4 regions of the Mycobacterium sp. C31M genome follow, and region 3 is predicted to be linked to each of the others. Evidence: riboswitches for the same ligand, from Rfam matches in the RefSeq annotation. Region 3 holds a riboswitch; each other region holds the start of a gene.
What was found. Region 3 has a riboswitch for cobalamin ahead of ACLBYA_RS10280 (class I SAM-dependent methyltransferase). Riboswitches for the same ligand answer to the same signal wherever they lie in the genome.
Positions count from the first base shown of each region.

Region 1: another riboswitch for cobalamin. It lies ahead of metE (5-methyltetrahydropteroyltriglutamate--homocysteine S-methyltransferase); the one in region 3 lies ahead of ACLBYA_RS10280 (class I SAM-dependent methyltransferase).
Region 2: another riboswitch for cobalamin. It lies ahead of ACLBYA_RS17145 (ABC transporter substrate-binding protein); the one in region 3 lies ahead of ACLBYA_RS10280 (class I SAM-dependent methyltransferase).
Region 4: another riboswitch for cobalamin. It lies ahead of ACLBYA_RS13025 (ABC transporter substrate-binding protein); the one in region 3 lies ahead of ACLBYA_RS10280 (class I SAM-dependent methyltransferase).

Region 1 covers NZ_JBKFAX010000023.1:3,201-8,055, reverse strand. The annotation lists gene ACLBYA_RS27545 (cellulase family glycosylhydrolase) at 1-225, shown strand, start outside; gene ACLBYA_RS27540 (glycoside hydrolase family 16 protein) at 289-1,119, opposite strand; gene ACLBYA_RS27535 (hypothetical protein) at 1,310-2,587, shown strand; cobalamin riboswitch at 2,660-2,877, shown strand; gene metE (5-methyltetrahydropteroyltriglutamate--homocysteine S-methyltransferase) at 3,010-4,855, shown strand, end outside.
Region 2 covers NZ_JBKFAX010000010.1:190,946-195,800, reverse strand. The annotation lists gene ACLBYA_RS17160 (GAP family protein) at 1-365, opposite strand, end outside; gene ACLBYA_RS17155 (LLM class flavin-dependent oxidoreductase) at 379-1,347, opposite strand; gene ACLBYA_RS17150 (STAS/SEC14 domain-containing protein) at 1,357-1,725, shown strand; cobalamin riboswitch at 1,730-1,923, shown strand; gene ACLBYA_RS17145 (ABC transporter substrate-binding protein) at 1,956-2,999, shown strand; gene ACLBYA_RS17140 (FecCD family ABC transporter permease) at 3,013-4,017, shown strand; gene ACLBYA_RS17135 (FecCD family ABC transporter permease) at 4,014-4,855, shown strand, end outside.
Region 3 covers NZ_JBKFAX010000005.1:253,478-258,332, reverse strand. The annotation lists gene ilvD (dihydroxy-acid dehydratase) at 1-1,622, shown strand, start outside; cobalamin riboswitch at 1,630-1,752, shown strand; gene ACLBYA_RS10280 (class I SAM-dependent methyltransferase) at 1,810-2,586, shown strand; gene ACLBYA_RS10275 (ABC transporter substrate-binding protein) at 2,586-3,581, shown strand; gene ACLBYA_RS10270 (hypothetical protein) at 3,589-3,798, opposite strand; gene ACLBYA_RS10265 (molybdopterin-dependent oxidoreductase) at 3,868-4,855, opposite strand, start outside.
Region 4 covers NZ_JBKFAX010000007.1:192,427-197,281, reverse strand. The annotation lists gene ACLBYA_RS13045 (transglutaminase family protein) at 1-162, shown strand, start outside; gene ACLBYA_RS13040 (ribonuclease Z) at 146-1,006, opposite strand; gene ACLBYA_RS13035 (CBS domain-containing protein) at 1,117-1,545, shown strand; gene ACLBYA_RS13030 (GNAT family N-acetyltransferase) at 1,557-2,162, shown strand; cobalamin riboswitch at 2,140-2,270, shown strand; gene ACLBYA_RS13025 (ABC transporter substrate-binding protein) at 2,331-3,326, shown strand; gene ACLBYA_RS13020 (ABC transporter substrate-binding protein) at 3,323-4,327, shown strand; gene ACLBYA_RS13015 (FecCD family ABC transporter permease) at 4,330-4,855, shown strand, end outside.

The DNA of each region.
Region 1 (4,855 bases), on a different contig from region 3:
CGGACGGCACATCAGGCAGAACGGGCCGAGCGGCAGCCCGAACGGGCGGAACGGCGCGCCGAACGCCAGGCCGAACGGGCGGCGCGCCAGGCCGAACAGGCGGAGCGGGCAGCCGAAAGCACCGGCGAGTCGAGCGATTCGAGTGACTCAAGCGATTCGCAGGCAACAACGGATTCCAGCAACGCCGAGTCGTCGACGTCCGAGGGATCCAGCGGACAGGAGTAAGTCACACCGCAACCGGCCGGGCCACCTCACGTGGCCCGGCCGGTTCCGCTAATTACGGCGAGTTCAGAAGACGCGGATCCAGTCGACGAGCATCTCCGCGGGGTAGCTGCCCCCTGCGGGTTCCCGTCCGCCCGAGCCACCGATGGCGATGTTGAACACCGGGGCCATGGTGAAGCCGGGGTCGTTGAACGGCCATTCCGGCAGCGAGCTCGCCTTGACCGTCCAGAACGGTTCCATACCGGGCTGGTAGTCACGCCAGAAGTACATGCCTTCGGGCTTCCAGGTCATCCGCCAGGTGTGCCAGGCCCCGTCGACCGGATGCTTGAAGGTCTGGAACTGGGTGCCGTCGAGCCGGGCGTGCACGGTGGTGCCCGATGGCCAATCCTGGTTGCCGTACCACTCGAACAGGTCGACCTCGCCACCGCGCACCGGGTTGTCATTGATCAGCCAGAAGGCGGGCCAGGCACCGTTGGTGAGGCAGTTGAGCTTGACGCGGGCCTCCCACGTCGTGCCGACGCCGCCGCGCCAGTTGCCGATGATCTTGGCGCTGGCGAACTTCTCCTGGATGTTGGCACCGGGGCCTTCGGTGGCGCGGATGACCAGGTTGCCGTTGCCGTCCTGGAACACGTGCTCCTGATCGGTGACGTAGCGGCCCATGTTGAACGGCTTGTCCCATTCGACCGGGTTCCGGATGGTCTCGCGCTGCGGGACGATGAACCATGAGGCCGGGTCCGGCGGGGAACCCGCGGGTCCGTTGAACTCGTCCTGCCACAGGATCGGCGGAGCAGCCGCCTCTGGGACCGGGTTGGGCGACAGATCCCCTGGTAGCGGCTCTGCGCGAGCATTCTGGACCGGCAGCGCGGCGGCGGCCGCACCCAGTCCGAGCATCATCATCGCGCTGCGTCGATCAAATTCAGGCACAGCCGAACCATATCCAGCGACGGCGGTTTTCGTGCGGAACCGAGCCGAGCCCCGGCCTGCTGAGGACGTTCTCAGCGACCACGAGGAAGGTCCCAATTGACGCGTATCCTGCGCTACCGTTGCCCGCGGCAAACATCCCGCTAGCTCAGGAGTCGGCAATCCCATGGCCAACAAGGTGTTTCGGCAGACCCTCTCCACCGGCGTGGCACTCGCCGGCGCCGGCGCCATCGCGCTGACTCCGGTCACGGTCGCCCCGCAGATCCAGGCCGTCGTCGAGGCTCCCCGTGTCGTCACCACCGAGGTGATGCCCGCCGGCCTGATCCAGGACCTGCAGTTGATCGCCTCCGGCGCCCAGGCCGCGCTGGGCCAGAGTTACGACGCGCTGACCCGCAAGATCCCCGACCTGTGGTGGACCGTGCACGAGAACTGGCCCGACGAGGACCTGCTGCCGTGGAATTACGCGCTGGTCACCGACATCTTCCTGGCACCCATCACACCGCTGGTCATCGGCCCGCTCAACGACGCGGTCGCCGAGGCGGTGGCCCGGAACTTCCCGGTCCTGGGCGACCAGATCCGACAGATCCCCGAGCTCATCGAGTACGCCTTCGTCCGCCTGGTCGGTCCCATCCTCAGCGCCATCGGCGCCGCCGGGATGGCTCACTACGAGATCTACATGTCGACGACGACCTACCGCATCGAACCGTTCATCGAGGCCATCATCCGGGCGCCGTTCCATGTCATCGACGGACTGCTGTTCGGCGGTTACGGCGACCTGGGCCCGATCCTGCCGGGCCGTGAGGGCGAATACATCCCCGCGCCCGGACTGCTCACACCGTGGGGTCAACAGCCTCCGGTGCGCGATATCAAGACACCGAACGACATCGTCGAGACGACGGTCACCGACGCCAACGCGACCCTGGTCAGCCTGGTCACCGACGCGACCGATCAGATCGAGGATGCCGGCGAGCTCACGACGAGTACCGAGATCGACCCGGTCGCCGAGCTGGTTCCGGAGACGGCTCCCGAGGCCGAGGTCGTGCCTGCGGTCGAGATCATCGAGGAGACCGAGGTCGTCGAGACCACTGAGCCGGTCGAGCCCACCGAACCCGAGGTCGTCGAAACCGAAGTCGTCGAGCCCGAGGTGACCGAGCCGTCGACCATCCCGGTCAAGGTGGAGGAGCCGGCCACCGAGGACACCGCCGATGACGCAGCAGAGTCCGAAGCAGCCGAGTCCGAGGATGCGGACACCGACAAGGCCGCCACCACCAAGCCGGCCAAGAAGGACCCTGCCGCCGGTATTCGCCAGGGATTCAAGGACTTCCGCGACAATGTCGGCCGCACCGTCAAGAAGCTGACGGGTGGCGGCAGCACCTCCCGGGACTCCGGTGACAGCGGCGGCTCCGACAAGACCACCAAGTCGGAATCCAGCTCCGCGGAGTAGCGCTTCGATTGTGGGCCCTGTGCACGTACCGATTCCGTGCACAGGGCCCACCGTCATGTCCGGGCCGTGCGTAGTATCAGCGGCGCAGCTGGTTTGCCGGGGGCGTGTGTTCTGCGCGTCCGGCATCGCAAGAGGGAACCTGGTGAGAATCCGGGACTGTCCCGCAGCGGTATGCAGGAACGACCGCCGTCACAGGCACTGGTGCTCAGCACTGGGAAGCGACGGCCAGTAGGAACATCCTTGGGTGTGCGCCTGTTAGTCCGAAGACCTGCCAACTGTGCCGGGCGCGCCGCGCCCGGCGGCGCATCGCCTCGAGGACTGGGCGTATGGCCGGTGTGGCTGCCGCGTGTCCCACTGCGGTGGCCTCTTCGGTTGCACGTCCAAAGGGCGGTGGGCTCTCCATCGTTGTTGAAGGACTTCGCGTGACAACACAATCTGCCCCTACGTTCACCGCCACCATCCTGGGTTCGCCACGGGTCGGCCCGAACCGCGAGCTCAAGCGGGCCGTCGAGAAGTACTGGTCGAAGAAGATCGACCGCGCCGAGCTCGAATCGGTCGCCGCCACATTGCGCAAGGACACCTGGCAATCCCAGGCCGCGGCCGGCCTGGACTCGCTTCCGGTCAACACCTTCTCGTACTACGACCACATGCTGGACCAGTCGGTCCTGCTGGGCACGCTGCCGCCGCGGGTGGCTGGCGTTTCCGACGATGTGGATCGCTATTTCGCCGCGGCGCGCGGCGGCACCTATGACGGTGCCGATATCGCTCCGCTGGAGATGACCAAGTGGTTCGACACCAACTACCACTACATCGTCCCCGAGATCGGCCCGGACACGACGTTCACGCTGAACCCGGCCAAGATTCTCGCCGAACTGGAAGAGGCCTCGTCGGTCGGCGTCGCGCTGCGCCCGGTGATCGTCGGTCCGATCACCTACCTGGCGTTGAGCAAGGCGGTCGACGGGGCCGACGCACCCATCGGACGGCTCGACGAACTTGTCGGTGTCTATGCCGAATTACTGGGACTGCTCGCCGACAAGGGTGTCGGATGGGTCCAGATCGACGAACCGGTGTTGGTCACCGACAACGTCGACAATGCCGGGGCGTTCGCCGAAAGCGTGTACTCCCGACTCGGCGGGCTGGCCGAGCGGCCGGCCATCTTCGTGGCCACCTACTTCGGTGAACTGACCGATGCGCTGCCGGCCCTGGCCCGCACACCGATCGAGGCCATCGGTGTCGACCTCGTCTACGGCGGCGTGGACGCACTGGCCGCGGTGCCCGAGCTCGCACAGAAGACCGTCGTCGCCGGGGTCGTCGACGGCCGCAACATCTGGCGGACCGATCTGGAGGCTGCGTTGGCCAAGCTGGCCACGCTGCTCGGATTAGCCGGTGCGGTCACGGTGTCCACGTCGTGCTCGACCCTGCACGTGCCGTACTCGCTGGAGCCCGAGACGGAACTCGACGAGGCGCTGCGCAGCTGGTTGGCCTTCGGCGCCGAGAAGATCGCCGAGGTTGTGGCCCTGGCCAAGGGTCTGTCACAGGGCCGGGAGGCAATCACTGCCGAGGTCGAGGCGTCCAACGCCGCAGTGGCCTCACGCAAGGCCGACCCGCGCCTCAACAACGCGGGTGTCCGGTCGCGCATCGCCGAAATCCGGTCCACCGGCGCCGCCAACCGCGGCCCTGCCGCCGACCGGCGCACCGCTCAGCAGGCACGGCTCAACCTGCCGCCGCTGCCGACCACCACCATCGGGTCCTACCCGCAGACCACCGAGATCCGGGTCGCGCGTGCGGATCTGCGTGCGGGCAAGATCGACGATGCCGCCTACCAGCAGAAGATGCGCGACGAGGTCGCTGCCGTCATCACGCTGCAGGAGGAGCTCGACATCGACGTGCTGGTGCACGGCGAACCGGAGCGCAACGACATGGTGCAGTACTTCGCCGAGCAGCTGGAGGGGTTCTTCGCCACCCAGAACGGCTGGGTGCAGTCCTACGGCTCCCGCTGCGTGCGGCCGCCGGTGCTGTTCGGAGATGTGTTCCGCCCCGAGCCGATGACGGTGGAGTGGGCCGAATATGCCCAGTCGCTGAGCAAGCGGCCGGTCAAGGGCATGCTCACCGGCCCGGTGACCATCCTGGCGTGGTCGTTTGTGCGCGACGACCAGCCGCTGGCCGACACCGCGGCGCAGGTGGCGCTGGCCATCCGCGACGAGACGGTGGACCTGGAGAAGGCCGGCATCGCCATCATCCAGGTGGACGAGCCCGCGCTGCGCGAAC
Region 2 (4,855 bases), on a different contig from region 3:
AGCGCACCGGCGGCCAGCGGGGTGATCCGGGTCAGCGCGATCAGCCAGCGCGGCGCCCGCAGCACGGTGTGGCGACGTGACCAGGTGTAGCCGGCCGCGGCGAACATCGCTGCCGCCAGGGCGATCTGGATCCAGCCGAGCGTCGGCGTCGGCCTCGGGTCGATCCGGTCGACGAGTTCCGGGGCGCGGAGGAACAACACCGTCGCCGCAGCCTGCCCGACCAACGAACCGATCAGGAACGCCAGTCCGGCGGCCCGCGGTCGGGGCGCGTTGAACACCAGCACCAGGGCCGGGATGACCTTCATCGGCGACCAGGCCACCACGATGGCCGGTGCGACCAGTTGGGCGAGCAGTGTTGCGGACACGCGGACCATCGTCCTATCGCGCGGCCGGATCCGACAGGGTTGGAATCATCCGACATTGCCGGACCAGCTCGGTCAGCGCCGCGTCGTCGGTGTCCGGCACGGCGATGGTCAGCCCGTCGCACAGTCCCGCGTACCACTGTCCGAGCACCGCGGGGATCTCGTCGTAGGTGCCCTGCGGGATCAACGCTTCGAGCCCGCCGAGGTCGGTGACCCCGATGAGTTCCAGCTGCCTGCGGTAGGCCGGCGTGCGGTACAGAAAACGCAGCTCGTCGCGGCGGACGTCCCGCAATTCACGCACACCCTCGGCCGTCGCGGCCGCCACCGGCTGCGGGTTGGCGATCAACCTCGTGCCGGCCAGCGCGGGCACGGTCCGGGTGCGCAGGATCGTCGGGTGCGAACTGGTGGGGTGGCAGACGAAGCCGTCGGCCAGTTGTCCAGCCATCGCCACCATGCGTTCATTGACCCCGCCGCACCAGATCTGCGGAGGCGCGCCCTCGAGCGGGCCGGGATTGAAGTACGGCTGCAGCCTGTCGAATGCGTAGTGCGTACCAACGTAATTGAGGGCAGCACCGGTTTGGAAGGCGTGGAAGATCGCCCGCAGCGCACGGATGTAGTCGGCGAGCCGGGCCACCGGTTCGGACCATTGCGCCGAGAAGCGACCGACGATGTTGCCGCGCACCTGCGAGGCGATACCCAGTTGGAACCGGCCACCGGACAGCCGGGCCAGATCCCAGGCCGAGCACGCGGTGATCATCGGGCTGCGCGGGAAGGCCAGCACCATGCTGGTGCGCACGCTCAGGGTGCGGGTCGCCTGCAACGCCAGCGCGGCGACCACGAACGGGTCGTGGATGGTCTCCGAGACGTGCATGGTGTCGAATCCGAGACGTTCCACACGTGCTGCCCAGGCGCCGATATCGGCCGGTCCCGTCGTCGCGGGCGCGGTGGCCACCATTTCCACCCGTCGTTCATAACAGAAGAGGATGCTGAACCGATGATCGAAGTGCTGACCGACATGCCGGCCGGGGTGACCGGCATCCGGGTGTCCGGCCGTATCGACGGGGAACAGATGCGGGCGTTCCAGCCCACCATGGACCAGATCGCCAAAGCCGGCGAGATCCGGATCGTCGAAGTCATCGAGCCCGATTACGAGGGGTTCGGACCCGGCGGGTTGACCGAGGATCTCAAGATGGGCCTCGGTGCACTGCTGCATCATCACTCGGCGTTCAAACGCATCGCCGTGGTGGCCGACCGCGAATGGATCACCCACACCATCCACGCCATCGGCTGGCTCTACCCCGGCGAGATCTCGGTGTTCGGACTCGACCGACTCGACGACGCCAAACAATGGGCGGCCGGCTGAGTGCTAGCCTCCAATCAGCCGTGGTGAACGGGAAGCCGGTGTGAAACCGGCGCGGCCCTCGCCACTGTGATCGGGAATTGCTACCTCCCTTTCCGCCGCGTCCGCGCGGTGGGCCACTGAGACCGACCGGTCTTGGGAAGGTTGGGATGTCGCGTCATACCCGTCAGCCAGGAGACCGGCCACGGCACAGAAGTACCCCATCCACGAGGATCTGGAGAGGCTGGCTGACCGTGGCCCGTTCGTTGTCCCCCACCCGTGCCGCGGTTGCCGCGGCATTCGTGATCGCTACCGTCGCGAGCTGCGCGAGCGACACCTCCGAGCCGACAGGCGAAGCATCCGCCGAGGCGGTGACCGTCGAGAACTGCGGCATCGACGTGAGCGTCAGCGGGCCACCCGAGCGGGTGTACGCCGCGTATCAGCCGGCGACCGAGATCGCGCACGCGCTCGGCATCTCCGACCGCCTGGTCGGGACCGCGTTCCTCGATTCGCAGGTGCTGCCCGAATACACCGACGCCCAGCAGCAGGTGCCCTATGTGCCGCAGCTGCCGAGCCGCGACGGCCTGCTGGCCACCAACCCGGACTTCGTGCTGTCGGGCTACAACAACGTCTTCTCCGAGGGCAGCGGCGACACCAGCGTCGGCACCCGGGCCAGCCTGTCCGAGTTGGGCATCCAGTCCTGGATTCTGAGCCCGCTGTGCCCCAGCGAGGACGGCCTGTCCGATGAGGCCATCGACCCGGCCGCGGTGCGGGTCGACACCATCTATCAGGACCTGCGCGACCTCGGCACGATCTTCGGCGCCGAGGATCGTGCCGAAGAGGTCATCGCCGACCAGCAGGCGCGGATCGACGCGGTCGAGGAGGCTGTCGCGGGCGCGGACCGGCCGTCGGTGGCGATCATGTTGATCGATGACGACGGCGGCTACCGGGTGGCCGGTGGTATCGACTTCGGCACCCAGATCATCGAGCATGCCGGTGGGGTGAACGCCTTCGCCGACCTGACCCAGCGCCGCCACGTCGATGTCGACATCGAGGAGATCATCCGCCGCGACCCCGACGTCATCCTCACCAGCGTCTGCTGCGATATCTCCTACACCGCCGAAAGCGGCGCGCAGGAGGCCGCCACGCTGGCGGCCAATCCTGCGCTGGCCGGGGTGGCCGCGGTGCGCAACGAGCAGGTGCACCCCTATCTGTTCTCCGATCGGGCCGCCGGTGTCCGGGCCGCCCATGCGGTCGAGGTGGTGGCGTCGATCCTGCATCCCGACCGGGTCAACTGACATCCGCCGCGGTGTGCTGCAGGGCGGCTGGAACCGGCTGCTGGGACTTGTTGTCGCAGGCGGGGTGTTCGTCGCGGTGGCCCTGGCCTCGGTCCTGATCGGCAACTTCACGGTCACCATCGCCGATGTGGTGGCCGCGGTATCCCGGCCCGCCACAACCGATCTGGATCGGATCGTCGCGCACATCCGGATTCCCCGGACGGTCGCGGGCATCCTCGCCGGGACCGCACTGGGCGTCGCCGGTGCCGTCATGCAGGGCATCACCCGCAATCCGCTGGCCGGTCCGGGCATCCTCGGTATCAACTCCGGCGCCGCACTGGCGGTGGTGCTCGCGATGACGTTCGCGGGCGTCAGTTCGGCGAGCGGTTATGTCTGGTTCGCCTTCGCCGGAGCGGCCGTCGCGGCGGTGTTCGTCTACACCCTGGGATCGCTCGGACTGGGTGGGGCCACCCCGGTCAAGCTCGCACTGGCCGGGGCGGCGTTCACCGCCTTCGTCGGCGCGATCACCTCGGCGATCACCCTGCTGGATGCCAGCACCCTGGACGATTTCCGGTTCTGGGTGGTCGGATCGCTCACCCGCGCCGACGGCACATCGCTGGCCGCGGTGACCCCGTTCATCGTCGCCGGGATGCTCGCCGCGATCGTCACCAGTCGCACCCTGAATGTGGTGGCACTGGGCGACGATATGGCCCGCAACCTCGGTGCCCGGTTGTGGTCGGCCCGCATCACCGCCGCCGTCGCCGTGATCCTGTTGGCCGGGGCGGCCACCGCGATCGCCGGCCCGATCGGGTTCATCGGGTTGGTGGTGCCCCATATCGCACGGTTGATCACCGGACCGGACTACCGCTGGATCATGGCGTGGACGGTGGTGTTGGCGCCGACGCTGTTGCTGGCCGCCGATATTCTCGGCCGAATCCTGGTGTCACCGCAGCAGCTTCAGGTCGGCATCATCACCGGGCTGGCCGGTGCGCCGTTCTTTCTCTACCTGGTCCGCAACCGGAAGGTGTCCGGGCTGTGAGTACCGTCGTGGCCGGTGGCCTGGCCTTGCGGTTCAGCCGCACCGCGGCCGTCATCACCGTGATCGCCTGGGCCGCAGCAGTTGTCGTGGCCGCCGTATCGCTGACGCTCGGCGAATTTCCGATCTCGGTGCGCGACGCGGCGAACGTGCTGTCCGGTGGCGGCACCCTCATCGAACGCGATGTCGTGCTGGGTGACCGGCTGCCGCGGGTGCTCACCGGACTCGGTGTCGGGGCGGCGTTTGCGCTCTCGGGTGCGATCCTGCAACGCATCGCATCCAATCCGCTGGTCAGTCCGGACGTCATCGGCATCAATTCCGGTGCGGCGCTGGGGGCCTTGGTCGTGTTGACCGTGCTCGGCGGCAGCGGGGCGACGCTGGTCGTCGGCGCCTTGCTCGGTGCATTGATCACCGCGGCCGCCATCCTCGCGATCGCCTACCGCCGCGGTCTGCATGGCTTTCGGCTGGTGCTGGTCGGCATCGGGGTGGCCGCCCTGCTGACCTCCGGGATCTCATATCTGCTGACGCGCGCCGATGTGCACGAGGCGATGACGGCGGCGGTCTGGCTGACCGGCAGCCTGGCCAACCGCAGCACCCTGCATGTGGCGGTCATCGGGGCCACCCTGCTGATCGCGGTGCCCGCTCTGGTGGTGCTGGGAAGGCACCTGCGATTGTTCGAGCTCGGTGACGATCTGGCCCGGACCCTGGGCAGCCGGCAGGCGCACAAGGTGGCTCTGGTGCTGGTGGCGGTGACGTTGGCCGCGATGGCGACCGCGGCCGCCGGCCCCATCGGGTTCGTCGCGCTGGTCGCCCCGCAGATCGCCCGACGCCTGCTCGCCGA
Region 3 (4,855 bases):
ACACGATTGCCGTCGACGACGGTATCGCCATGGGCCACGGCGGCATGCTGTATTCGTTGCCGTCGCGCGAGCTGATCGCCGACTCGGTGGAGTACATGGTCAACGCGCACTGTGCGGACGCTCTGGTGTGTATCTCCAACTGCGACAAGATCACTCCCGGCATGCTGATGGCCGCGCTGCGGCTCAACATCCCGACGGTCTTCGTCTCCGGCGGCCCCATGGAGGGCGGCACCGCCGTCCTGGTCGACGGCACCGTGCGGACCCGGCTCAACCTGGTCACCGCGATCGCCGATGCCGTGAACACCGATGTCTCCGACGACGACATCGCCCGCATCGAGGAGGCCGCGTGCCCCACCTGCGGCTCCTGCTCGGGCATGTTCACCGCGAACTCGATGAACTGCCTCACCGAGGCGTTGGGTCTGGCGCTGCCGGGCAACGGATCGGTGCTGGCCACGCATACCGCGCGACGCGCCCTCTACGAGAAGGCCGGCAGCACGGTCATGGACATCGTGCGCCGGTACTACGACGACGATGACGCGTCGGTGCTGCCGCGGGCCATCGCCACCCGCGACGCCTTCGACAACGCGATGGCACTGGACATCGCGATGGGCGGGTCCACAAACACCGTGCTGCACCTGCTGGCCGCCGCGCGGGAGGCCGAACTCGACTACACCCTCGAGGACATCGAGAAGCGCAGCCAGATGATCCCGTGTCTGTGCAAGGTGGCCCCCAACGGCCACTACCTGATGGAGGATGTGCACCGCGCCGGTGGCATCCCGGCCATTCTCGGCGAGCTGTGGCGCGGCGGGCACCTGCACGAGACGGTGCACACCGTGCACGCCGGGTCGATGGCACAGTGGTTGCGCGAGTGGGATATTCGTGGAGGGTTGCCCTCGGGCGAGGCCGTCGAACTGTTCCATGCCGCTCCGGGTTGTGTGCGTTCGGCGAAAGCCTTCTCCCAATCCGAACGCTGGGACAGCCTGGACACCGACGCTGAGAACGGCTGCATCCGAGATATGGCGAACGCCTACTCCGCCGACGGTGGCCTGGCGGTGCTGCGCGGAAATCTGTCGGTCGACGGCTGCATCGTCAAGACCGCGGGCGTCGACGAATCGATCTGGAAGTTCAGTGGTCCCGCGGTGGTCGTGGAATCCCAGGAGGACGCGGTCGACGCCATCCTGAACAAGCGGGTGCAGGCCGGCGATGTCGTGGTGGTTCGCTACGAGGGGCCCAAGGGCGGCCCGGGTATGCAGGAGATGCTCTACCCGACCGCCTTTCTGAAGGGCCGGGGTCTGGGTGCGCAGTGTGCGCTGATCACCGATGGCCGGTTCTCCGGTGGGACATCGGGCCTTTCGATCGGCCACGTCTCCCCCGAGGCTGCCGCGGGCGGCACCATCGCGCTGATCGAGGACGGCGATCTGATCACCATCGACATCCCGCACCGCAGTATCCAGGTCGACGTGCCCGACGAGGAACTCAACCGCCGCCGTGAGGCGTTGGAGGCTGCCGGCGGGTACCGGCCGAAGAACCGTGAACGCACCGTGTCGGCGGCGCTACGTGCCTACGCGGCCCTGGCGCTTTCGGCGGACAAGGGCGCCGCACGGGACATCGATGCGGTCTGAGGACGCCTGCTAACCTTTGCGGGCCAGTCACCTCCGCAAGGAGTAGGGAACCCGGTGCGAATCCGGGACTGACGCGCAACGGTGAGGGATGACCCCGAGTCCGAATACCTGCTGGCACCCGCGACGACCGTCGCGGTCTGTCAACGGGTCTCGCTGATCAGGCCCCTGATGTCCGAAGGATCGCCTCGTGTCCGCATCCGCCAGCGACCCGGCCGCACTCGTACGTGCCTGGGATGACCAGCAGTCCGCCTATATCGCAGGTCGCGAGTCGCGCTTCACCGCCATCACCGATGTCATCGGTCTTGCCTGCGGTACCGAACCGGTGGTCGTCGATCTCGCGTGTGGGCCAGGCTCCCTGAGCGCCCGGGTGCTGCAGGCACTGCCCGGCGCGCGCGTCATCGCCGTCGACTTCGACCCTCTGTTGCTCGACCTCGCTGCCAAGACGGTGGCCGTCGAGCACGGTGACCGTGTGCGGTTTGTCGAGGCCGACCTCGCCGATGCGGCGTGGTCGGACGTGCTGACCGATGCGCTGGCCGGGGAAACCGTATCGGCCGTCGTCTCGACAACCGCGCTGCACTGGCTGTCCCCCGACGCCCTGTTGCGTGTCTACACCGCGGCGGCAGAGTTGCTGCCCGGCAACGGGATCCTGCTCAACGGCGACCACTTCCGGTTCGACGGCCGCCAACCGGCACTGAAACGGCTCGCCGACACCCACGACACCGCAACCCAGGAGCGGGCGCATGCCGCGGGTGCGCTCACCTGGGACCAGTGGTGGGCGACCGCCGCGGCGCGCGACGGTGTCGCTCCGCTGGCCGCCCTGCGCGAGGAGCGGTTTGCGCAACGCGGCGCTCCACCGAGTACCGCGGTCGACTTCCACCTTGCCGCACTCGCACAGGCCGGCTTTTCCGAGGTCGGCACCGTGTGGCAGCTACTCGACGACTACGTCGTGTTGGGGGTGAAGTGATGTCGCGCGGCGCGGTTGCGGCAGCCGCCGCGACGGTGTCACTTCTGGCGGCCGGCTGTGGTGCCGACACGACCGATCAGACTGCCTCCCCCACAACACAATCGGTATCACTGCAGAACTGTGGGGTCGAGATTGACATCGCGGGCTCACCGTCGCGGGCCATCTCGGTGAATCAGCCCGCGACCGAACTCATGCTCACCCTCGGATTGGCCGACCGGATGGTCGGGACCGCGTCGTGGAACGACCCGGTGCTCCCGGAACTGGCCGCCGCCAACGCCACCGTCCCCGAACTGAGCCCGGATTTCCCCTCGCTGGAGGTGGTCCTGGAGCAGGAGCCGGACTTTGTGTACGCGACGTTCGCGTACACCTTCTCCGATCAGGGCATCGCCGGCCGGGACCGGTTCCAGCAGCTGGGCATTCCGACATACCTGTCCGCCAGTGAATGCAGCGGGCAGGAGGCAATTCAGCACCGTGCGTTGACCTTCGACGACATCTATGCCGAGATCGCAGATATCTCCCAGGTGTTCGGTGTCGAGGATGCCGGTGATCGGTTGGTCACGTCGATGCAGGATCGGCTCGCGGCAGCCACAAGCGGCTTGGACGCCGCCGACACCACGTTGATGTACTGGTACTCGGCGACCCGGACGCCCTATATCGCCGGGTGCTGCGGTGCGCCTGGGTTGATCACCGAGGCGGCCGGCGCCCGCAACGCGTTCGGCGACAGCCGCCAACTGTGGCCGGAGACCTCGTGGGAGGCCATCCTGGATCGTGATCCAGACGTGCTGGTGTTGGCCGATCTGACCCGCGGTGACGACGGGGACAGCGCCGCGGCCAAGATGGAGTTCCTCGAGAGTGATCCGCTGGCCAGCCGGCTCACCGCGGTGCGCGAGAAGCGCTATGTCGTGGTGCCTGGGACCGCGCTGGATCCGTCGCTTCGCAATGTCGACGCGGTCGAGCAGATCTCGACCGCGCTACGGTCCGTCGCGGACCGCTGACCTGCCCTCAGCCGGCCAGTGCCACGTCCCCGCGGTGTACGTGCACGCAGGCACGCTTGGGTCCCCACACAGTGGGAACGTCAAAGCAGACCACCTTGGGCTGTCCGAACACGGTGGTCTCTTCGACGGTGCCGGCGGCACCTTCGGGAACGGTCTGAACGTCCATCTGATCGATCTCGCGGCGGGCGGTCACAACGTCACCGGTATGCCAAGTCATTTCTCTCCCCAACATCTTCTCTGAATACGTGGGGTGCAACGCCGCGGGAGCGACTTTTATTCGCGGCGATCAGTAGACGTCGCGGACGTACCGCTTGGTCGCGACGAGTTCCTTCTTGTAGTCGTGTGCGGCCTCGGCCGACAGACCGCCATGCGTGCGGATGATCTTGAGTAGGGCCGCGTCGACATCGGCCGCCATCCGGGACGCATCGCCGCAGACATAGAAGTGCGCACCGTCCTCGAGCCAGCGCCACACGTCCGCGCCGTAATCGGTCATCTTGTCCTGCACGTACACCCGTCGGGCCTGATCCCGGGAGAACGCCAGATCGAGACGGTTGAGGAACCCGTCGTCGACCATGTCCTCGAGTTCGTCGCGGTAGTAGAAGTTCTCGTTGCGGTGCTGGTCGCCGAAGAACAGCCAGTTGGGTCCGCGGTGGCCGAGCGCGCGGCGTTCCTGCAGGAATCCCCGGAACGGGGCGATGCCGGTGCCCGGGCCGACCATGATCATCGGGGTCGCGGATTCCTCGGGTGGTCGGAAATTCGGAGACCGCTGTACGAACACCGGCGCGGCGTGCGCCCGATCGGCCAGGAACGTCGAGGCCACCCCGCCGCGGTGCGCGTCGCGCGCGCTGCGATAGCGCACCACCGAGACGGTCAACTGCACCTCCTCAGGGCTGACCAGGGGGCTCGACGCGATCGAGTACTGCCGCGGGGTCAGCCGCACCAGCGCGTCCTGCCATTCCTGCGGTTCGGCCCGCACGGCGAATTCCTCGACGATGTCCAGGCCGTTGCGGTCGGCGAGCCACTTGTCGATTTTGTCCTTCGAACGCCGCAGGATCTTGGCGTCCGGGCAGCGCTCGGCGACGAAGTTGAGCAGGTTCGGGGTGATGCGGCAGATGTCGTAGGAGGCCGTCAGGGCGCCGCGCACGTCGGTCTCGGCACCGTCGACCTCGATCACCTCATTTCCGGACAGCCCGGTCGCCGCCAGCCAGGCCGCCACCGAATCGTCGGAGTTCGTGACGAAGACACCGAGCGAGTCCCCAGCGGCATAAGCTGCA
Region 4 (4,855 bases), on a different contig from region 3:
TGGTGGAACTACGACCCCACCAACGACACCGAGATCAACGAGCAGTACATCACCGTCGGCGTGGGCCGCGACTATGCGGACGTGACACCGCTCAAGGGCATCTACTCGGGTGAGGACTCGACCGATCTCGATGTGGTTGTGGAGATCACCCGGCTGGCTTGACGCACACGCCCGGGTGCACCTGGACCCGGTGCAGGTCGTCGCCGAGTTCGATCTGCCGGTCGAACCGCGCGGCGGCCAGCGCCCGCCACTGATCTTCGGTGCCGGGCGCCATGGCGGGCACGTAATGGGTCAGGATCAGGATGCCCACCCCCGCGCGGGCGGCGGTCTCGGCCGCCTGTTCGACCGTGGAGTGGTAGTCACAGATATCGCGGATCCGCTGTAGCGGTAGGGCGTCGATCAGATCCTTGCGAATCACGGTGTGCACCAACGCTCCTGCGCCACCGGCCAGCGTATCGAGGGACGCGCACGGCACGGTGTCGCCGGCCAGCACCACCGACGCGCCGGCGTGTTCGACCCGGAAGCCCACGGTCGGGGCCACCGGACGGTGATCGGTCGGCGCGGTCAGCACCCGCACACCGTCGGCATCCCACACCACACCCTCGGTGACTTCGTGCACCTCGACCTGTGGCGGACCGGTGAGATCGGCATGGTGGGCGATCCGATAGCCGATGTCGTGCGCGAAGGCGGCCAGCGTCGCGGCCACCACCTCGGCGGTGCCCGGCGGTCCGATGATCGGCAGGGGCACCGGATCTGGGGTGAAGGTGCTGACCCACCGGGTGATCAGGACATCCCCGAGGTCGGCGATGTGGTCACTGTGCAGATGGGTGAGCAACAGGGCGCTGAGCGCGCCGGCGCCCGACCCGGCCGCCGCCAGTCGCTGTAGCACCCCACGTCCGCAGTCCACCAGCAGCGCCTGCCCGCCCGCGCGAACCAGAGTCGACGGTCCGGCCCGATCCGGGTCGGGGATGGGGCTGCCGGTGCCGAGCAGGGTGACCTCGATCATCGTTCAGATATACCGCTTCCGTCCGATTCAGTTCGTTGCAATGGCGCGATCGGGCGCCGCATCGACGTAGCCTGGAATGTGTTCGAGGTCACATCTTTGGGGAGGGTGCCATGCGAATCGCCGACGTGCTGAAGGCCAAGGGGGCGGCGGTGGAGACGATCAGTCCGGAGACATCGGTCGCCGACCTGCTGACCGGTCTGGTCAACCGCAATATCGGTGCGATGGTCGTCGTCGGCCACGAAGGTCCGGTCGGAATCGTGTCCGAGCGCGATGTCGTGCACCGGTTGCACGACCTGGGTGCCGATCTGCTGACCCGGCCCGTCAGCGAGATCATGACCACCCACCTGCTGTTCTGCTCGCCCGAGGACTCGGTCGACAGCCTCAGCGCGGCGATGACACACCACCGCGTGCGGCACATCCCGGTACTGCAGGACGGCAAGCTCGCCGGAATCGTCAGCATCGGCGATGTGGTCAAGACCCGCATGCAGGAACTGGAATCCAGCCGGGAGCACTTGCAGGCCTACATCACCCAGGGCTGAAATAGACACCCATGACCGCTGCCGACGTGCGACCCGCGACGCGGGCCGACATCACCACACTGTCCCAGGTGCTGGGCCGCGCCTTCGCCGACGACCCGGTGATGTCGTGGATGCTGCCCGACCCGCAGGCGCGGCACCGTAAACTGCACAAGCTTTTCGCCGCGCTGACGCGCCATCATCACCTGACCCGGGGTGGGGTGGAGGTGGCCACCAACGGATCGGGTATCACGGCCGCCGCCCTCTGGGACCCGCCCGGACAATGGCGCCACACCACCGCCGAGGAGTTGCGCGCCGCACCCTCGATGCTGATGACGTTCGGCGCCGCGGTGCGCAGGGGGATGACGGTGTCGGATCTGATGAAGCGGTGCCATCCGGCCCAACCGCACTGGTATTTGGCGGTGATCGGCAGTGACCCGCAGGTGCGCGGCGGTGGCTTCGGTCACGCACTGATGCGCTCGCGGCTGGACCGCTGCGACGCCGAGTACGCCCCCGCGTATCTGGAGTCCAGCAACCCGGACAACATCGGCTACTACGAGCGTTTCGGTTTCGAGGTGACCGGCGAGGTCACCGTGCCCGACGGACCCACCCTTTATCCGATGTGGCGGCACCCGCGGTAGGGTGCTACGGACCGACGGCAGGGGAATCCGGTGTGAATCCGGAGCTGACGCGCAGCGGTAAGAGGCCACGCCTCGAGTCCGAATGCCTGTCGCCGGCGCATCGTTGGCGGCTCCGCGGTCGAGCCCTGCACCGAAGGAAGTCACGTCGTGAGTGTCCTGCCCATTCTGATGTCTGCGCTGGTGGTGCTTACCGCGTGCTCCTCGACTGAGGCGCCCGAAGCCTCGCCCTCCGTTGCGGAAACCCCCGGCCGTACCAACTATCCACTCACCTTGGACAACTGCGGTGTCCAGGTCACCTTCGAGCAGGCTCCGCAACGCGCCGTGTCGTTGTACCAGGCGTCGACGGAGATCCTGCTGTCACTGGGGCTGGCCGACCGGATGGTCGGCACCTCGACATGGTTCGATCCGGTGCTGCCCGAGTTGGCCGCCGACAACGAGCGGGTGCCACGACTGGCCGACAACGATCCGGGGCTGGAGACCGTCCTGGACACCGAACCGGATCTGATCACCTCGGCCAGCGCCCACACCTTTACCCCTGCCGTGGTCGGTGAACGGGCCCGGTTGGCCGAACTCGGCATTGCGACCTACCAGTCGCCGTCGGTCTGCGTCGACGCCGACGTCGACGGTGAGACGGTGACCCGCACCGCGCCGTTGAGGATGGACACGCTGTTCCGCGAGATCACCGAACTGGCACAGATTTTCGATGTCCAGCAGCGCGGCGAGGAACTGGTCGCCGAGTTGCGGCAGCGGCTCGCCGACGCCCGGGACGTCCCACAGCAGGACGCCACCGTGGCGTTCTGGTTCTCCGGGCTTCGGACGCCGTACATGGCCGGATGCTGCTCGGCACCCGGCTTGTACGCCACTGAGGTCGGCGCCACGAACGTGTTCGCCGACGCCCGTGAGGACTGGCCCGAGGTCAGTTGGGAGGTCGTCGCCGACCGCGATCCCGATGTGCTGGTGCTGGCCGACCTCAGCCGTAAACGCATCGACGGTGACGCGCTGGACAGCAAAAAAGCCTTCCTGGAGTCGGATCCGTTGACCCGCAACATGACCGCGGTCCAGCAGCAGCGCTACGTGGTGCTCACCGGATCCGAACTCGATCCCGGTATCCGCCAGGTCGACGCCATCGAGAAGATCGCGGCAGGGTTCGGGGGGACCCGATGAGGGGCCGGATCGTCCTCGCGCTGGCCGCGACCGTCGTGCTGGCGGGCTGCGGACAGAACGCCGCCGTGACCGATGATGCTGCCGCACCGGGCTTTCCGATCACCGTGCAGAACTGCGGGCGCGAGGTCGTCGTCGACGCGCCGCCGCAGCGCGCCGTGTCCCTGAACCAGGGATCCACCGAAATCCTGCTGTCACTCGGGCTGGCCGATCGGATGGTCGGCACCGCGACCTGGACAGACCCGATCCGGGAGAATCTCGCCGAGGCCAACTCCGGGGTACCCCGGCTCGCGGAGAACCAGCCGTCGCTGGAGACCGTGCTCGGTGCCGAGCCGGATTTTGTGACGGCCTCCTTCGCCGGGACGCCGGGTCCCGGCGGGGTTGCCGACCGTGGCCAGCTCGAATCACTGGGGGTGCCAACCTATCTGGCGCCCAGCGACTGCGTGGGCAAGGTGTCGGTCAACGCCGACGGTGCCCGCACCGAACCGTTCACCATGGCCGCCATCTACACCGAGATCCGGGATCTGGCACGGATTTTTGATGTTTCGGACCGCGGTGAGCAACTGATCGCGGATCTGGAGCAGCGGATACAGACCAGCCGGGTCAGCGCCGACGCCGATCTGGCGTACTGGTTCTCCGACCTGCGCGCCCCGTACTTCGGCGGCTGCTGCGGATCACCCGGGGTGATCACCGACACCGTCGGGGCCCGCAACATCTTCGTCGACACCACCGAGGAATGGCCGCAGGTCAGCTGGGAGGTGGTCGCCGACCGCGACCCGGACGTGCTGGTGCTCGCCGACCTGAGCCGCCGCACCATCGACGGGGACAGTTTGGACACCAAGATCGAGTTCCTGGAGAGCAATGCGGTGACATCGCGGATGACGGCCGTCCAACAGAAGCGCTACGTGGTGGTCAACGGGGCCGATCTGAACCCGTCGATCCGTACCGTCGACGGCGCCGAGAAGGTGGCCGACGGCCTGCGCGAATTCGGCCTCACTCGCTGAGGATGCGCACCCCGTCACTGCTGGCCCTCTGGCTGTCCGGCCTGGTGCTGCTCGTCATCTCGGCGGCGGTGGCGATCACGATCGGGCCCGCCGCGTTGTCGGTGCGCGACGTCTACGGCATCGTGGCCGAGCATCTCGGTGCGGGACCGTCGGGGGCGACGCGCATCCAGGACGGCATCGTCTGGCAACTACGCCTGCCGCGGGTGCTGCTGGCCGCGCTGTGCGGGGCCGGCCTGGCGCTGTGCGGGGCGATCCTGCAGTCCCTGCTGCGCAACCCGTTGGCCGATCCGTTCGTGCTGGGGGTGTCCTCGGGCGCCTCGACGGGCGCAGTGCTGATCGCGGTGCTCGGTGTCGGGGCGGGGACGCTGACACTGTCCGGCGGGGCGTTCCTCGGTGCGGTGCTGGCCTTTGCGGTGGTGCTGGCCCTGGCCTACGCCGCCGGTGGCGGCACCGACCGGGTGGTGCTGGCCGGGGTGGCGGCCACCCAGCTGTTCTCGGCGCTGACCTCGTTCATCGTGCTGTCCTCGG